2 regions of the Streptomyces sp. NBC_01808 genome follow, and region 1 is predicted to be linked to the other one. Evidence: riboswitches for the same ligand, from Rfam matches in the RefSeq annotation. Region 1 holds a riboswitch; the other holds the start of a gene.
The links. Region 1 has a riboswitch for glycine ahead of gcvP (aminomethyl-transferring glycine dehydrogenase). Riboswitches for the same ligand answer to the same signal wherever they lie in the genome.

Region 1 (8,099 bases):
ACCTGCCCATCGCCGTCGTCGCCGCGCTCGACGCGGTCTTCGGAGCGCTGCGGGCCATGCTCGACGGGATCTTCGACGACAAGGTCTTCGTGGTGTCGTTCCTGTCGAACGTCGTCGTGGCCGCGCTGATCGTCTTCCTCGGCGACAAGCTGGGCGTCGGCGCGCAGCTCTCCACGGGCGTCGTGGTCGTCCTCGGGATCCGGATCTTCTCCAACGCCGCCGCCATCCGGCGGCACGTCTTCCAGGCGTGATGCCCGTGTCCGACGAGACTCCGCCGAACTCCCCGCGCCCGGGCGACCCGCCCGCCGCGTACCCGCAGGGCACGCCGGGCGTACCGCCGACACCGCCCGCACCGCCGCGCCCACCGGCGCCCCGGCACCAGCCGCCGCGGCACGCCTCGCGCGAGCACTCGCCGCCGCGCCACTCGCGCGACCAGCCGCCGCAGCCGCCGCGCAAGCCGCCGCAGCAGCGGCCAGAGCCGCCCCAGCGGCGGTCCGAGGGGCCGCAGCCGCCCGCACAGCGGCCGCCCGCTCAGCAGCCGCCCCGGAAGCCCCCGGCGCAGCAGCCTCCGGGGCAGCAGCCTCCCGGGGGGCAACAGCAGCCGCCCGGGCAGCAGCGCCCCTCCGGGCAGTCGCGCACCCCGGCGCCGCAGCAGCGTCCGCCCACGCAGCAGCGTCCGCCCACGCAGCAGCGTCCGCCCACGCAGCGGCGGCCTCCCGCGCCGCAGCTCCCCGGCCCTCCCTCGCCGCCCGAGCGCACCGCGCCCGCCGAGCGCTCCGCGCCTCCCGAGCCGCCTGCCCCGCCCGAGCCGGAGCTCGGCGCCGGCCGGCGCCGCCTGGTCGACGCCGTGTGGCCGCTCCGGCTGACCCGCTCGCAACTGATCGTCGCCCTGCTGCTGTTCGTCCTCGGCCTGGGTCTGGCCATCCAGGTCCGCTCCACCGGCGAGTCCAGCGCGCTGCGCGGCGCCCGCCAGGAGGACCTCGTACGGATCCTCGACGAACTCGATGACCGCACCCAGCGGTTGGAGGACGAGCGGGAGCGGCTGGAGGACCAGAAGGCGGAGCTGGAGAACAGCTCCGACCAGGCGGAGGAGGCGCGCCGCCAGACCGAGGCCAAGGAGCGCCAGCTCGGCGTGCTGGCCGGCACGGTCGCCGCCGAGGGCCCCGGCATCGAGATCACCGTCCGTGGTCCCGAGGGCGCCGTCGAGGCGGACATGCTGCTGGACACGATCCAGGAGCTGCGCGCGGCCGGTGCGGAGGCGATCCAGATCAACGGCGTGCGCGTGGTCGCGGGCACGCACTTCGCCGACGCCGGCGAGAGCGACGTGGCGATCGACGGGCGCCGGGTCTCCCAGCCGTACGTCTTCCGCGTGATCGGCCGGGCCGAGGATCTGCAGCCCGCGCTGAACATCCCCGGTGGGGTGGTTCAGACCATGGAGGAGGAGCAGGCTACGGTGTCCATCGAGCCCCGGGACACGGTCCTCGTGGACGCCTTGCGGCGGGAGAAGCGGCCTGACTACGCTCGGTCGTCGTCGTGACCTCATGGTTACGGGGGGTCGACGCATCGGCTGCGGTCGCGTAAGGGAAACTGTCCGGGGGTTGTGGACGTTCAGTGAATGTCCGGTGCCGCTGATGCGCGTGTCGAGTGACCTGCTCGTACACGGGCCTGTCCGACGGTCAAGGGGAAATCGCCCGTGAAGTTGTTCGCTAAGTTGTTCGGGAGGGGCTCGGCGGATCGGCCGGGCCGGCACCGCGCCGCGTCCCAGGGCGGCGAGGCCGGCGAGCGCGCCTTGTACCGGGATCAGGCGCCTCCGCCGCCCGGCGACATTTCGGGTGGTCAGGGCGAGTCTTATGTTGACCCTGCCGCGTCGGGCCGCATAGGTTTCGGGGAACCATCAACCTCAAGTGCGGGTGGAGGGTTCGCCCCCGGCTCGCATCCGCCCGACGCCGCTGCGGGCGCTCCGCAGCAGGAGGCACAGTCCATGGACCTGCCGGTATGCAACAGGTGTGGGGCCCGGAACGCCCAGGCGAGCCGGTTCTGCTCCAACTGCGGCGCCCCGCTGCGGGCCGGTGTGGCCGAGCGTCCCTCGGAGACCACCACCACGATCTCCATCTCGGGCATCGAGGCATACGAGGCCGAGGCCGCCAGCGGCGGGCAGACGCTGCCGCCGCTGTCGCCCGAGGCGCAGGCGGCCGTCGACGCGCTGCCGCCCGGCTCCGCGCTGCTCGTCGTCCGCCGCGGCCCCAACTCCGGGGCGCGCTTCCTGCTGGACAGCGAGCTGACCACCGTCGGGCGCCACCCGCAGAGCGACATCTTCCTGGACGACGTCACGGTCTCCCGGCGGCACGTGGAGTTCCGCCGGACCCCTGACGGCCGGTTCTCGGTCGCCGACGTCGGCAGCCTCAACGGCACGTACGTCAACCGCGAGCGGATCGACGAGTTCGAGCTGACCAGCGGGGACGAGGTGCAGATCGGAAAGTTCCGGCTGGTGTTCTTCGCCAGCCGGCGCGCCGCCTGAGGGCGGGGAGCACACGACCACGGGACGGAAGCGATGGGCGACACCCCGAGGGGCGGCACCGCCGCTCCGGAAGCGGACCGGCCGGACCGACGCCGGGCGCGCGACCGGCAGTTGAGCATCGGGGGCGTCCTCGCCGTGCTCCGCGAGGAGTTTCCCGAGGTCACCATCTCCAAGATCCGCTTCCTGGAGTCGGAGGGCCTGGTGGAGCCGCAGCGCTCGCCGGGCGGCTATCGCAAGTTCGGCGCCGCGGACGTCGAGCGGCTGGCCCGGATCCTGCGCATGCAGCGGGATCACTACCTGCCGCTCAAGGTCATCCGTGAGCAGTTGGACGCCGACCCCGTGGCCGGCGCCGGGACCGGGGCCTCCGCCGTCGCGGAGGCCCCGCACGATCCCCGTATCGACCGGGAGACGCTGCTGCGCACCGCCGCGGTCGGCGAGGACGAGCTGGCGTCCTGGGAAGAATTCGGTCTGGTCGCCCCGGACGCCGACGGGCTCTACGACGCGGACGCGGCCGCCGTCGCCCGCCTGGTGGCCGAGCTGGGCAGCTACGGGGTGCAGGCGCGCCACCTGCGCGGCCTCAAGGCCGCCGCGGACCGCGAGGCCGGCCTCGTCGAACAGGTCATCGGCCCGCTCCGGGGGCACCGCAGCCCGCAGACGCGGGCCCACGCGGAATCCACCGCCGAACGGCTGATCGAGCTGTCCGCGCGGCTGCACACGACCCTCGTACGGTCCTCACTGCGGGTCGCCGGCAACTGACCGGTCCCGTGCTCGACTACCCAAAACCGCCGGGGTCGGCCTAGGGTTGCTGTGTGAACGAGCTCGACGTTGTGGGTGTCCGGGTGGAAATGCCCTCGAACCAACCGATCGTTCTCCTGCGTGAAGTGGGCGGCGACCGGTACCTCCCCATCTGGATCGGTCCTGGGGAGGCGACGGCGATCGCCTTCGCGCAGCAGGGCATGACCCCCGCGCGCCCGCTGACCCATGACCTGTTCAAGAATGTGCTGGACGCGGTCGGCCAGGAGCTGTCCGAGGTCCGGATCACCGACCTGCGGGAGGGCGTGTTCTACGCCGAGCTGGTCTTCTCCGGCGGCGCCGAGGTGAGCGCCCGCCCCTCCGACGCCATCGCGCTCGCGCTGCGCACCGGCACGCCGATCTACGGCAGCGAGGGCGTGCTCAACGACGCGGGGATCTCGATCCCGGACGAGCAGGAGGACGAGGTGGAGAAGTTCCGCGAGTTCCTCGACCAGATCACGCCCGAGGACTTCGGTACGAACCCCCAGTGAGAGCCGCCCCCGGTAGCCCGCCCGGGCCTACCGCACGGGCGCCGTCGGCAAACCACCCGTAGGGTGATGAGCACCCGGCGTGCGCCGTGTGGCGTTCGTTGACGCGCCCGGGGCGACTGCCTACCGTCGGGTGGCAGGTCAGGGAGCGGGAGGTCGGCGTGGTGGTCACGGGCGGCGGGAGATCGGCCGGTGGGGGCGGAGCTGTTCCGCTGTACGGGCACGGCGCGGAGCCCGCGAGGCGGCCGCAGGCCGCGTCTGCGGCCCCGGACGAGGTCGGCTACCGGGGACCGGCGGCGTGCGCCGCGGCCGGCATCACGTACCGGCAGCTCGACTACTGGGCCCGTACGGGCCTGGTCGAGCCGAGCGTCCGCCCCGCGAACGGCTCGGGCGCCCAGCGGCTCTACGGCTCCCACGACGTCGTCGTACTCAAGATCGTCAAGCGGCTGCTGGACGTCGGGGTCTCGCTGCAGAGCATCAGGACGGCCGTGCGCCACCTGCGCGCCGCAGAGCCGGCCGACCTGCGGCGGATGACCCTCATCAGCGACGGCGCCACGGTCTGCGAGTGCACGTCACCCGACGAGGTCGTCGAGCTGCTCCAGGGCGGCCAGGGGATCTTCGGCATCGCCGTCGGCGTGGTCTGGAGAGACGTGCAGGCCGCCCTCGCGCAGTTGCACGCGGAGCGCATCGACACCGGCGAGACGCTGGTCGGGCACAACGCCGCCGACGAGCTGGCGCGCCGCCGCAGCCGCGCCGGCTGACGCCCCTCCGGCAGCCCGGCCGGTGGCGTCCCGCGCCCCGGCCCGCACGGCGCCGTCACGGCCGTCTGACGGCCGCTGCGGGGCCGATGTCGTACCCATGGGGGACCATCACCGTGTGAGAAGCGCCCCGTCAGTCCTGCACCTGGACATGGACGCGTTCTACGCCGCCGTCGAGCAGGCCGCCAAGCCGAGCCTCAGGGGCAAGGCCGTGATCGTCGGCGGTCTCGGCCCCCGCGGCGTGGTGGCCACCGCGTCGTACGAGGCCCGGGTCTTCGGGGTGCACTCGGCCATGGCCATGGGCATGGCCCGCCGGCTCTGCCCGAACGCCGCGTTCCTCATCCCCCGATTCCGGCTCTACCAGCAGGTCAGCGGCCAGGTCATGGCGCTGCTCGGGGAGCTGTCGCCGTTGGTGGAGCCGCTGAGCCTGGACGAGGCGTTCGTCGACCTCGAAGCCGGCGGCACGCCCGCGGAGGAGGCGGCGCTACGGAGCGTGGCGCGCCGGCTGCGCGCCGACATCCGCGCCGCCACGGGCCTCACCGGGTCCGTCGGGCTCGCCGCCTCCAAGATGCTCGCCAAAGTCGCCTCCGAGCTGGCCAAGCCGGACGGGCTCGTCGTGGTCCCGCCGGGCGGCGAGCGGGCGCTGCTGGGGCCGATGAACGTGCGTACGCTGCCGGGCGTCGGCCCGGCGACGGCGGACACGCTGCGCCGGGCCGGGATCACCACGGTCGGGGAGGTCACGGACGCCGGCGAGGACGAGATGGTGCGGCTGCTGGGCAAGGCGCACGGCACCGGGATTCACGTGATGGCGCTGGGTCTGGACGAGCGGCCGGTGGTCGCGGACCGGGACACCAAGTCCGTGTCCGTCGAGGACACCTTCGACGTCGACCTCACCGACCGGGTCCGGATCCGCACCGAGGTCGAGCGGCTGGCGCGGCGGTGCGTGACGCGGCTGCACGGCGCGGGGCGCTCCGGCCGCACGGTGGTCCTCAAGGTCCGGCGGTACGACTTCTCCACCCTCACCCGCTCCGAGACCCTGCGCGGGCCCACGGACGACCCGGCCGTGGTCACCGAGGCGGCGCTGCGGCTGCTGGACAGCGTGGAGACGACCGCGGGCGTGCGGCTGCTGGGCGTCGGCGTGAGCGGGCTCGCGGACTTCACGCAGGAGGACCTGTTCGCGCAGGCGGGCCAGGCGCCGGAGGTGCAGCACGGGCCGGTGGACGCCGACGGCCCGGTGGCGCTGCCGCCGCCGGAGCCGCCCCCGCGGCCCGCCGCGGCGGAGCCGGAGCCGGCCGCGCCGCAGTGGCTGCCGGGGCTGGACGTGCGGCACGCGGAGCACGGCCCCGGCTGGGTGCAGGGCAGCGGCGTCGGCCGGGTCACCGTGCGGTTCGAGGTGCCGGGCTCCGCGCCCGGGCGGGTGCGTACGTTCGCCGCGGACGACCCGGCGCTGACGCCCGCGGACCCGCTGCCGCTGGCGCCGGGCGGCTGACGCCGGCGCTGATGTCCGGCGGCTGCCGGTCAGTCGTCGGAGCCGGCGACCTCGCCGAAGTCCCGGTCCTGCGGCGGCTGCTGCTGCGGCTGGGTCTTGGCGACCTCAGGCGGCAGCGTCATGCCGTAGTGGTGGTAGAGCTGGAGCTCCTGCGCGGGGGAGAGGTGCCGGCCCACACCGAAGTCCGGCGCGTCCTTGATCAGCTCCCGTTCGAACGGGACCCGCAGCCCTTCGTCCGCCAGCTCGCTCGGCCCCAGCGGCACGAACGCGTCCCGGTGGAACAGGCCCGTGCGCACCGCCGCCCACTGCGGGGCGCCGGTGGCGTCGTCGAGGTACACCTCGTCGACGGTCCCGAGCTTGTCGCCGTTGCTGTCGTACGCGCGCACGCCGATCAGGCTCCGGGGGTCGATGTCGGTCTGCACGGTGCCTCCCACGTCTCGTCACAGCTCCGCTGCCTCCACGTAACGGCACAACCCGCCCCGCGGCCACTCGGCGGGCGCCGCCCGGGCGCACGGGAGCCGGCGCCCGCGCCGGGATGCGCGGGGGCGTGCGCTGGTACGCTGATCGTGGCTGCAGACCCCGTGCGGGAGAGTCCTCCGCCCGCCAGCCGGAGGCGCCGAAGGAGCAACTCCTCCCCGGAATCTCTCAGGCCCCCGTACCGCACGGACGAGGTCACTCTGGAAAGCAGGGCGGGCCGCCGCGCGGCCCTTCCTCACCGACGGTGCAAGCCGGGCCGCCCGCAGTCAGGGCGTGCCGGTGAAGCTCTCAGGTCCGGATGACAGAGGGGGAGGCCGTACGGGTGCCCGGCCCAGGGGCATCCGCGAAGGTCCGCGCGACCAGGAGGCCCCTTTGTCCGAGACGAACGCCCACCGCATCCCGCTTTCCGCCCTGGAGCGCGGCACGCCCTTCGAGCAGCGCCACATAGGACCGGACGCGGGCGACCGGGCCAAGATGCTCGCCCAGGTCGGCTACGGCTCGCTGGACGAGCTGACGGAGGCCGCCGTACCCGGCTCGATCAAGGGCACCGGCGCGTTCACGCTGCCCGCGGCCCGCTCCGAGGCCGAGGTGCTGGCCGAGCTGCGCGGCCTGGCGGCGCGCAACGAGGTGCTCACCTCCATGATCGGCCTCGGTTACCACGGCACCCACACGCCGCCCGTCATCCTGCGCAACGTCATGGAGAACCCCGCCTGGTACACGGCGTACACCCCGTACCAGCCGGAGATCTCCCAGGGCCGTCTGGAGGCGCTCCTCAACTTCCAGACCGTCGTCTCCGACCTCACCGGGCTGCCCACCGCCGGCGCCTCGCTGCTCGACGAGGGCACGGCCGCCGCCGAGGCGATGGCCCTGTCCCGGCGCGTCGGCAAGGTCAAGGACGGCGTCTTCCTGGTCGACGCCGACACCCTGCCGCAGTCCGTCGCCGTGCTGCGCACCCGGGCGGAGCCGACCGGCGTCGAGGTCGTCGTCGCGGACCTCGCCGACGGCATCCCCGCGGAGGCGGCGGAGCGCGGCGTCTTCGGCGTGCTGCTGCAGTACCCGGGCGCCTCCGGTGCCGTACGGGACCTCGCGCCCGTCATCGAGCGGGCGCACGAGCTGGGCGCCGTCGTCACCGTCGCCGCCGACCTCCTGGCGCTCACCCTGCTGACCTCGCCCGGGGCGCTCGGCGCCGACATCGCGGTCGGCTCCAGCCAGCGGTTCGGGGTCCCCATGGGCTTCGGCGGGCCGCACGCCGGCTACATGTCCGTACGCGAGAAGTTCGCGCGCAGCCTGCCCGGGCGGCTCGTCGGCGTCTCCAAGGACGCGGACGGCGCGCAGGCGTACCGGCTGGCCCTCCAGACGCGCGAGCAGCACATCCGCCGCGAGAAGGCCACCAGCAACATCTGCACCGCGCAGGTGCTGCTCGCGGTGATGGCGTCGATGTACGCCGTCTACCACGGCCCCGAGGGCCTGGTGGCCATCGCCCGGCGCACCCACCGCTTCGCCGCGATCCTCGCCGCGGGCCTGCGGGCCGGCGGCGCCGACGTGGTGCACGGCGCGTTCTTCGACACCGTCACCGT
Region 2 (8,099 bases), 5.6 Mb from region 1:
AGTGCGTCCCTGAGCCCGTCGCCCAAGAGGTTGAAGGCCAGCACGGACAGGAAGATCGCCACGCCCGGTACGACCATGAACATCGGATCGACCTGGTAGTAGTCGATCGCGCTGCTCAGCATGCCGCCCCAGGAGGCCTGCGGCGGCTGGATGCCCACGCCGAGGAAGCTGAGCGCCGCCTCGAAGAGGATGTTGGTCGGGATCAGCAGGGTGGAGTAGACGAGGATCGGCCCCACCAGGTTCGGCAGCAGCTCCCGGAAGAGGATGAAGGGGCCGCGCGCGCCCAGGCTCTTCGCCGCCTCCACGAACTCGCGTTCGCGGAGACTGAGCGTCTGTCCGCGGACGATACGGCCGATATACGGCCAACTGAAGAAGCCGATGACGAAGATCAGCACACCGATGTGGAGCTGCAGCCCCTTCAGCCCGAACGCGCCGCCCTGCAGCGCGGCCGAGATGGAGATGGCGAAGAGCAGCACCGGGAAGGCCAGGAACGTGTCCATGGTCCGGCTGATGATCGTGTCCGCCCACTTGCCGTAGTAGCCGGCGATCACGCCGAGGACGGTGCCGATCACGACGGCGACCATGGTGGCGCCGAAGGCGACGAGCAGCGAGACCCAGGAGCCCTCCAGGATCCGGGTGGCGATGTCGCGGCCGAGCCGCGGCTCGATGCCCAGCGGGTGGTCCCAGCTCATGCCGCCGAAGGAGCCGTACGGGGTGGCCAGGGAGGGGTCGACGAGGTCCTGGTTGAGCCTGTTGGGGTCGAGCCCGAAGATCGACTGGATCGGCCGGGAGAGCGCGGCGATCAGGATGAGGAACACCACGACGACGCCGCCGGCCATGGCGACGCGGTCGCGCTTCAGCCGCATCCAGGCGATACGCCCGAGCGAACGGCCCTCGATCCGGCTCTTGTCCACGCCCTCGACGAGAGCTTCCGGCGTCGCCTCGGTGGCGCCGGTGGTCTCGATAGGTGCCGTCATGTTGTGGGGACCCCTCTCGAGCGGCGGCGTCCCGCCGTCGTCTGCCGCGGTAGCGGCTCAATCGCTTCGCTGGTGCAAGTCATGCCGTGGTGCCGTGATCCGTGGTGCCGTCGTGCCTGGTGCCCGTAGTGCCTGATCGTGAAGCCCTGCCGTCGCACAGGGGAACGACAGCTTCCTGCGGGGGGAGTCTTCAATGCGCCTGCGATCACTCGCCAGACCCCAAGGGGAATGGATGCGCAAACGTGATGCGATGCAGTGGATAACCGTTATCCGGACATCCGACCGCCGCTGAGCGGATCTTCACCGGCACGATATCGGGACACGTACGGACATAACGGGGTCAGGCGGGAGGTCGGGCGGGCCGGCGGCTCAATACTGCGGGGCGGGTCCCGGCTGCCAGCCGGACTGCGGGGCGCCGCCCGCGGAGTACGGCGGCGGGTAGCCGTAGCCGGCGGGCGGGGCGGCCGGGCCGCCGCCGTAGGCGCCGCGGTCGAAGAACGGCCGGGAGTTCGCCCGCATCCACATCGCCACCGGGTCGTGGTCGTCGGCCAGCGCCACCGTGGAGACCGCCAGGCCCGGGGGCACGGCGGCCACGGACTCCTGCATCATCGACTGCGCCGCGGCGACGGACTGCGCGCCCGTGTCGTACAGGTCTATGCCGATGGCGAGGTACGGCTCGCCGAGCGCCGGCTGCACCCAGGCGCGGCAGAGCGTGCGCACGGCGGGGGTGCGGTGGGCGGTCTGGCCCAGCAGGGCGTAGAACTGCGCGACGTCCACGACCGGTTCCGCGATCCGCAGCGGGCCCGCGGGCAGCCGGTCCAGGCCCGTGGCCACCCGGCGCAGGTCGAGCCAGGGGACGCCGACGCCGCCGCCCGCGGCGTGCGGGTCGAGCCAGAGGCCCCAGCGGTCGGGGTAGAGCGCGGCGGCGATCTCCGCCCCGGCGACGGGCTCGTGGGCGCCGGCCCAGCCGCTGGCGGCCAGCTCGCGGTCGGAGCTGAAGCAGGGCGCGTAGGCGTGGCCCTCGACCTGCATGCTGCCGTACTGCGCGTCCGGCGAGTCGGGGCGGCCCTGCCAGAGCAGCATCCACACCTGCCCGGCGGCCAGCTCGGCGAGCAGCGCCTCGTACGCGTCGTACCTGCCGGGAGCCACCTGGCGGACCAACTGGTCCACGCCCGCTCCCGGCGCCCGCCCGCTCGCGCCCCCGTTCACCCTGGGCCCCAACCCTTCGTCTCGGCCGCCGCCGCTCCCGGGCACGCGTGTACGCCCGGAAAGGTCATCAAACCAGCTTAGAGCCTGACCGCGTCAGCCGACCCGGATGTAGAACGGCTCGACCTTGGCCCGCATCCAGGTGATCACCGGGTCCACCGCGGCGTCGAGGAAGACCAGTTGGACCTTCCACGGCACCGGCTGCGCGCCGAGCGCGCGGCCCAGCGCCTCCACCGTCGCCTGCCTGCTCTCGTCGTACGTGTCCAGCAGCTCCACCCCGATGTAGAGCTGCTCCGCACCGCCCTCGACGCTCGCGAGCCCCCGGCGCGCGCTGCGTACCACCCCGATCCGCTCGAACTCCTCCCGCGCGACCGCCAGGAAGTCCACCGGGTCGTCCTGCCAGTCCGGCGTGAACAGCCGCACCCGGCCGCCGCGCGCCTCCCCCGGCAGCCGCGGCGCCCCGCGGTCCCTGCACAGCTCCGCGACCGCCGCCGGCGGCAGCGGCACGCCGACCGTGCCGCCGGGGTTGACCGCGATGCCGACCTGCGGCGGCAGCCCGCGGGCGAACTCGCGGGCCGGGGCGACGGTGAACGACATGTGGGAGCCGCTGACCCGCAGGAACTCCTCCTGCGAGGAGAACACCGGCACGTACGGCGCGCCGCCTATCTCGGTCGTCGGCACGGGGAGCGAGGGGCTGTCGGGCCCGCCGCCCCCGGGCAGCGGCACCCACAGGCTGCTGCGGCCCAGCACCTCCAGCAGCCGCGGGGCGGCCTGCGGGTTGCCGAGCGAGGCGGCGAGCACCTCCTCCAGCTCGTTGCCGGGGAAGCCGCCCGTGGCGGGGGGCTGCGGGGAGCGGTAGTCGAAGCTCATCGGGACCAGCCAACTTTCGGGGGATGAACGTCGGCACCCTAACGGCTGCGAGCACTCGCGGGCGAAGCCCGCACCTGCCCACGGTGGAGTCCTCTCACCCTCACGACCTCGCGACAGGGAGCCCGTTTTCCATGCGTACGCACCGAATGGCCGGCCTCGCCGCCACCGTCGTCTCCGCCGTCGCCGGCGGCGCCCTCGTGCTCGGCATGGCCGGGCCCGTCGCCGCCGCCGGGGACGCCGCAGGGGGCGGGCACCCCGACGTCCTGCCCGCGGCTTCCGCCCCGGCCGCCGCCGACGTCGACCCCTCGACGCTGCACCTGCTGGCGCAGCTCGGGCAGCTCACCGCCGCCACGGCCCGGACCGTCGAGCAGGTCCAGCAGGCGGTCGCCGACGGGGGCTTGCAGAACCCGCGCACGCTGCCCGACGTGCGGTCGCACCTGGACGCGGTGGACGCGGCGGCGAGGGCCGAGGGCAAGGTGAAGTCGATGAAGGCGCGGAAGACGACCGCCCTGGCGCAGGCCGTCGGCTCACTGCGGGAGGAACTGACAGGACTGGTACGGGCCGGGCAGGCGGGCGACAGGGCGGCGGTGGCGGCGCGGGCCCCGGTGACCGTGACGGCGCTGGTACGGGTCCTCGCGGCGACGGCGGTCAGCGGGCTGGTGCCCGCGGGGCAGGTGCCGCAGATGCCGCAGAACGCGGCGGTGCCGCCGAGGCTGCCGGCGCGGTCCGGCGCGTAACGGCCCGGCTGCCTGCCCGGTCCGGCGTGCAGCCGCGCCCGCGGGCTCAGCCGAAGCTGATCGAGCGCTGCGCCCCCGTCGCCTCCCCGTCCAGCACCAGCACCGAGTCGCAGCCCTCCGCCGGCTGCCCGGCGTGCGCCCAGTCCAGCAGCCTCCGGTGCGCCCACCGGTGCCGGGCGAAGGCGTACCGCGACACCGCGCGCCCGCGCCGCGCCTGCCGCTCCCGCGCCACGTCCGCCGGCACGTCGAGCACCACGACGTGCACCCCGCGCCCGTACCGCCTGGCCTGCCTGGTCAGCCACCAGCGCACCCACGGCAGCGTGCCGCAGTCGTGCACGACGAGGCTGCCGCCCGCGCGGACCGCGAGACGCAGCCGCGCGTAGTGGTCGACGCGGACCAGCGGCCGGTAGGCGGCATACGGGAGCCGCGTGCCCAGCTTGCGCGCCCAGCGCTCGCGCACGTACTGCGAGTCGATCAGCCGCACCGCGGCCGGCGGCTGCGTGCGGCGCATGAGCGTGCTCTTGCCGCTGCCCGGCAGGCCGGAGATCACGACGATGTCCCCCTCGGGATATCGAAGCCGTTCCCTGGAGGCCGCCTGCTCCACCGTCACGCTGCCTCCCACGCCCCGCACCGTCGCCTCTTGCCGTCCACAAGCCTCGCAACAGCGGCGGGGCTCGACAAGGACGCAACGGAAGGTGGCCTCCCACTTCTTCCCCTGTCCCGCGGTCGAGGGCGCGTGCAATGATGGGCCCCGCCAACTGCATACCGGCCGTTCGAACCCGCGCGGGAGAGTCCCGGTGCCTCGTCGCACCGGGCGCCGAAGGAGCAAGTCCTCCCTTGAATCTCTCAGGCACCGTCACCGCGCGGGCGAGGCAGATCTGAAAAGCGGGCGTGCCCGGCCGTGCGCCGGCGCCGCCCCACCCAAGGTGCAAGCCACGCTCCCGCGGGATCGTGGCGAACCTCTCAGGTTCCGATGACAGATGGGGAGGACACGACCACCCCCTGTCCGGGAGCCTGACGATGACCACTGAGAGCCCTGCACCGCGCCGTACCGCGCTCGACGCCACGCACCGCGCCCTCGGCGCCACCATGACCGACTTCGCCGGGTGGGACATGCCGCTGCGCTACGGCAGCGAGCGCGAGGAGCACGTCGCGGTGCGCACCCGCGCCGGCCTCTTCGACCTCTCCCACATGGGCGAGATCGCCGTCACCGGCCCGCGGGCCGCGGACCTGCTGGACTACGCCCTGGTGGGCCGGCTCTCCGCGGTGCGCCCGGGCCGCGCCCGGTACACGATGATCTGCCGCGAGGACGGCGGCATCCTCGACGACCTGATCGTCTACCGGCTCGCCGACGAGGAGTACATGATCGTCGCGAACGCCGCCAACGCCCAGGTCGTCCTGGACGCCCTCGCCGAGCGGGCGGCCGGCTTCCCGGGCGCCGAGGTGCGGGACGACCGGGACGCGTACGCCCTGATCGCCGTGCAGGGGCCCAAGTCCCAGGACATCCTCGGCCGGGTCACCGACGCGGACCTGGCCGGCCTGAAGTACTACGCGGGGCTGCCCGGCACCGTCGCCGGCGCGGACGCGCTCATCGCCCGTACCGGCTACACCGGCGAAGACGGCTTCGAGCTGTTCGTACGCCCCGCGGATGCGGCCGCCGTCTGGGCGGCGCTGACCGCGGCGGGCGCGGACGACGGCCTGGTGCCGTGCGGGCTCTCCTGCCGCGACACCCTGCGTCTGGAGGCCGGCATGCCGCTGTACGGGCACGAGCTGACCACCGCGCTCACGCCCTTCGACGCCGGGCTCGGCCGGGTCGTCAAGCTCGACAAACCCGGCGACTTCGTCGGGCGCAAGGCGCTCGAACAGGCCGCCGGGCGCGCCGCGGCCGAGCCGCCGCGGGTGCTGGTCGGCCTGGTCGCCGAGGGCCGGCGGGTGCCGCGCGCGGGGTACGCGGTGGTGGCCGGCGGCCGGCGCATCGGCGAGGTCACCTCCGGCGCCCCCTCCCCCACCCTGGGCAAGCCGATCGCCATGGCGTACGTGGACGCCGCGCACGCGGCACCGGGGCCCTCGGCGGCCACCGGCGTGGGCGTCGACATCCGCGGCAGCCACGAGCCGTACGAGGTCGTCGCCCTGCCGTTCTACAAGCGCCGCTGACCGGCTCCGCAAGAGCCCCTCACCCTTTCCGCGGCGGACCCTCGACCGCGCCACCAGCGCCCCTTTACGCCTCTGACGTCCCGATCCTGGAGAATCGCCTTATGAGCAACCCTGAGCACCTGCGCTACAGCAAGGAACACGAGTGGGTCGCGACCGCCGACGGGGTCGCCACCGTCGGCATCACCGCCCACGCCGCGAACGCGCTCGGCGACGTCGTCTTCGTCCAGTTGCCGGACGTGGGCGCCGCGGTCACCGCGGGCGAGCCCTGCGGCGAGCTGGAGTCGACGAAGTCCGTCTCCGACCTCTACGCGCCGGTGACCGGGGAGGTCACCGAGACCAACCAGGACGTCGTGGACGACCCGGCGCTGGTGAACTCCGGCCCGTTCGAGGACGGCTGGCTGTTCCGGGTGCGCGTCTCGGCCGAGGCCGCCGACCTGATGTCCGCCGCCGAGTACACCGCGTTCACCGCGGGCTGAGCTCCGCCGCCGCAGCCCCGCCCGCCCGCGTCCCTCTCTCCCCGGAAGGTCCCATGTCCCTTCTGAACGGCTCGCTCCACGAGGTCGACCCCGAGGTCGCCGCCGCCGTGGACGCCGAACTCAAGCGCCAGCAGTCCACCCTCGAAATGATCGCCTCGGAGAACTTCGCCCCGGTCGCCGTGCTGGAGGCGCAGGGCTCGGTCCTCACCAACAAGTACGCCGAGGGCTACCCCGGCCGCCGCTACTACGGCGGCTGCGAGCACGTCGACGTCGCCGAGGAGCTGGCCCGCGAGCGGGTCAAGGCGCTCTTCGGCGCCGAGGCGGCGAACGTCCAGCCGCACTCGGGCGCGTCGGCGAACGCGGCGGCGATGTTCGCGGTGCTCAAGCCCGGCGACACGATCCTGGGCCTGGACCTGGCCCACGGCGGGCACCTGACCCACGGCATGAAGATCAACTTCTCCGGCAAGCTGTACGACGTCGCCGCCTACCACGTCGACGCCGAGACCGGCCAGGTCGACATGGCCGAGGTCGAGCGGCTGGCCAAGGAGCGGCGGCCGAAGCTGATCATCGCGGGCTGGTCGGCGTACCCGCGGCAGCTCGACTTCGCCGGCTTCCGCCGGATCGCCGACGAGGTCGACGCGCTGCTGATGGTCGACATGGCGCACTTCGCCGGTCTGGTCGCGGCGGGCCTGCACCCCAACCCCGTGCCGTACGCGGACATCGTCACCACCACGACGCACAAGACCCTCGGCGGCCCGCGCGGCGGCGTCATCCTCTCCCGCCAGGCCCTCGCCAAGAAGATCAACTCGGCGGTCTTCCCCGGCCAGCAGGGCGGCCCGCTGGAGCACGTGATCGCGGCCAAGGCGGTGTCGTTCAAGATCGCCGCGTCCGGGGAGTTCCGCGAGCGGCAGCAGCGCACGCTGGACGGCGCCCGCATCCTGGCCGAGCGGCTGCTGCGGGACGACGCCCGCGCGGCAGGCGTCTCCGTGCTCTCCGGCGGTACGGACGTCCACCTGGTCCTGGTCGACCTGCGCGCGTCCGAGCTGGACGGCCAGCAGGCCGAGGACCGGCTCCACGACATCGGCATCACCGTCAACCGCAACGCGGTCCCGAACGACCCCCGCCCGCCCATGGTCACCTCCGGCCTGCGCATCGGCTCGCCCGCACTGGCCACCCGCGGCTTCACCGCCGCGGACTTCGAGGAGGTCGCCGACGTCATCGCCGAAGCCCTCAAGCCCGGCTTCGACGAGGGGAAGACGGCCGCACTCGCCGCCCGGGTCACCGCCCTGGCGCAGAAGCACCCGCTGTACCCCGGCCTGTAGCCCGTACGGCCCGGCGGCCCGGCGCTTGGAGGCGGCGGGCGTCCGGGCCCCGGGGCCGTGCGCAACCCGTCACCACCCGCACCACGCACGCGCACGCCCCACGCAAGGACAAGGGAGTCCCAAGTGGCCATCTCCGTCTTCGACCTCTTCTCGATCGGCATCGGCCCGTCGAGCTCGCACACGGTCGGCCCGATGCGGGCGGCCCGGATGTTCGCGCGCCGGCTGAAGAACGAGGGCCTGCTGGCCCACACCGCCGCCGTACGCGCCGAACTCTTCGGCTCCCTGGGCGCCACCGGCCACGGCCACGGCACCCCCAAGGCCGTACTCCTCGGTCTGGAGGGCCACTCGCCGCGCACC

Region 2: it holds a riboswitch for glycine, as region 1 does, so the genes downstream of both, gcvT (glycine cleavage system aminomethyltransferase GcvT) here and gcvP (aminomethyl-transferring glycine dehydrogenase) in region 1, are expected to answer to the same signal.

What each region holds. Positions count from the first base shown of each region.
Region 1 covers NZ_CP109072.1:672,805-680,903, reverse strand. The annotation lists gene OG946_RS02640 (small basic family protein) at 1-251, shown strand, start outside; partial or broken gene OG946_RS02635 (DUF881 domain-containing protein) at 704-1,537, shown strand; gene OG946_RS02630 (FHA domain-containing protein) at 1,694-2,518, shown strand; gene ftsR (transcriptional regulator FtsR) at 2,552-3,274, shown strand; gene OG946_RS02620 (bifunctional nuclease family protein) at 3,328-3,801, shown strand; gene OG946_RS02615 (MerR family transcriptional regulator) at 3,960-4,559, shown strand; gene OG946_RS02610 (DNA polymerase IV) at 4,675-6,045, shown strand; gene OG946_RS02605 (PRC-barrel domain-containing protein) at 6,075-6,479, opposite strand; glycine riboswitch at 6,620-6,716, shown strand; gene gcvP (aminomethyl-transferring glycine dehydrogenase) at 6,895-8,099, shown strand, end outside.
Region 2 covers NZ_CP109072.1:6,223,399-6,231,497, reverse strand. The annotation lists gene OG946_RS27660 (ABC transporter permease) at 1-977, opposite strand, end outside; gene OG946_RS27655 (enhanced serine sensitivity protein SseB C-terminal domain-containing protein) at 1,347-2,147, opposite strand; gene OG946_RS27650 (enhanced serine sensitivity protein SseB) at 2,280-3,053, opposite strand; gene OG946_RS27645 (hypothetical protein) at 3,185-3,790, shown strand; gene OG946_RS27640 (AAA family ATPase) at 3,837-4,412, opposite strand; glycine riboswitch at 4,565-4,662, shown strand; glycine riboswitch at 4,663-4,780, shown strand; gene gcvT (glycine cleavage system aminomethyltransferase GcvT) at 4,811-5,944, shown strand; gene gcvH (glycine cleavage system protein GcvH) at 6,046-6,420, shown strand; gene glyA (serine hydroxymethyltransferase) at 6,474-7,742, shown strand; gene OG946_RS27620 (L-serine ammonia-lyase) at 7,866-8,099, shown strand, end outside.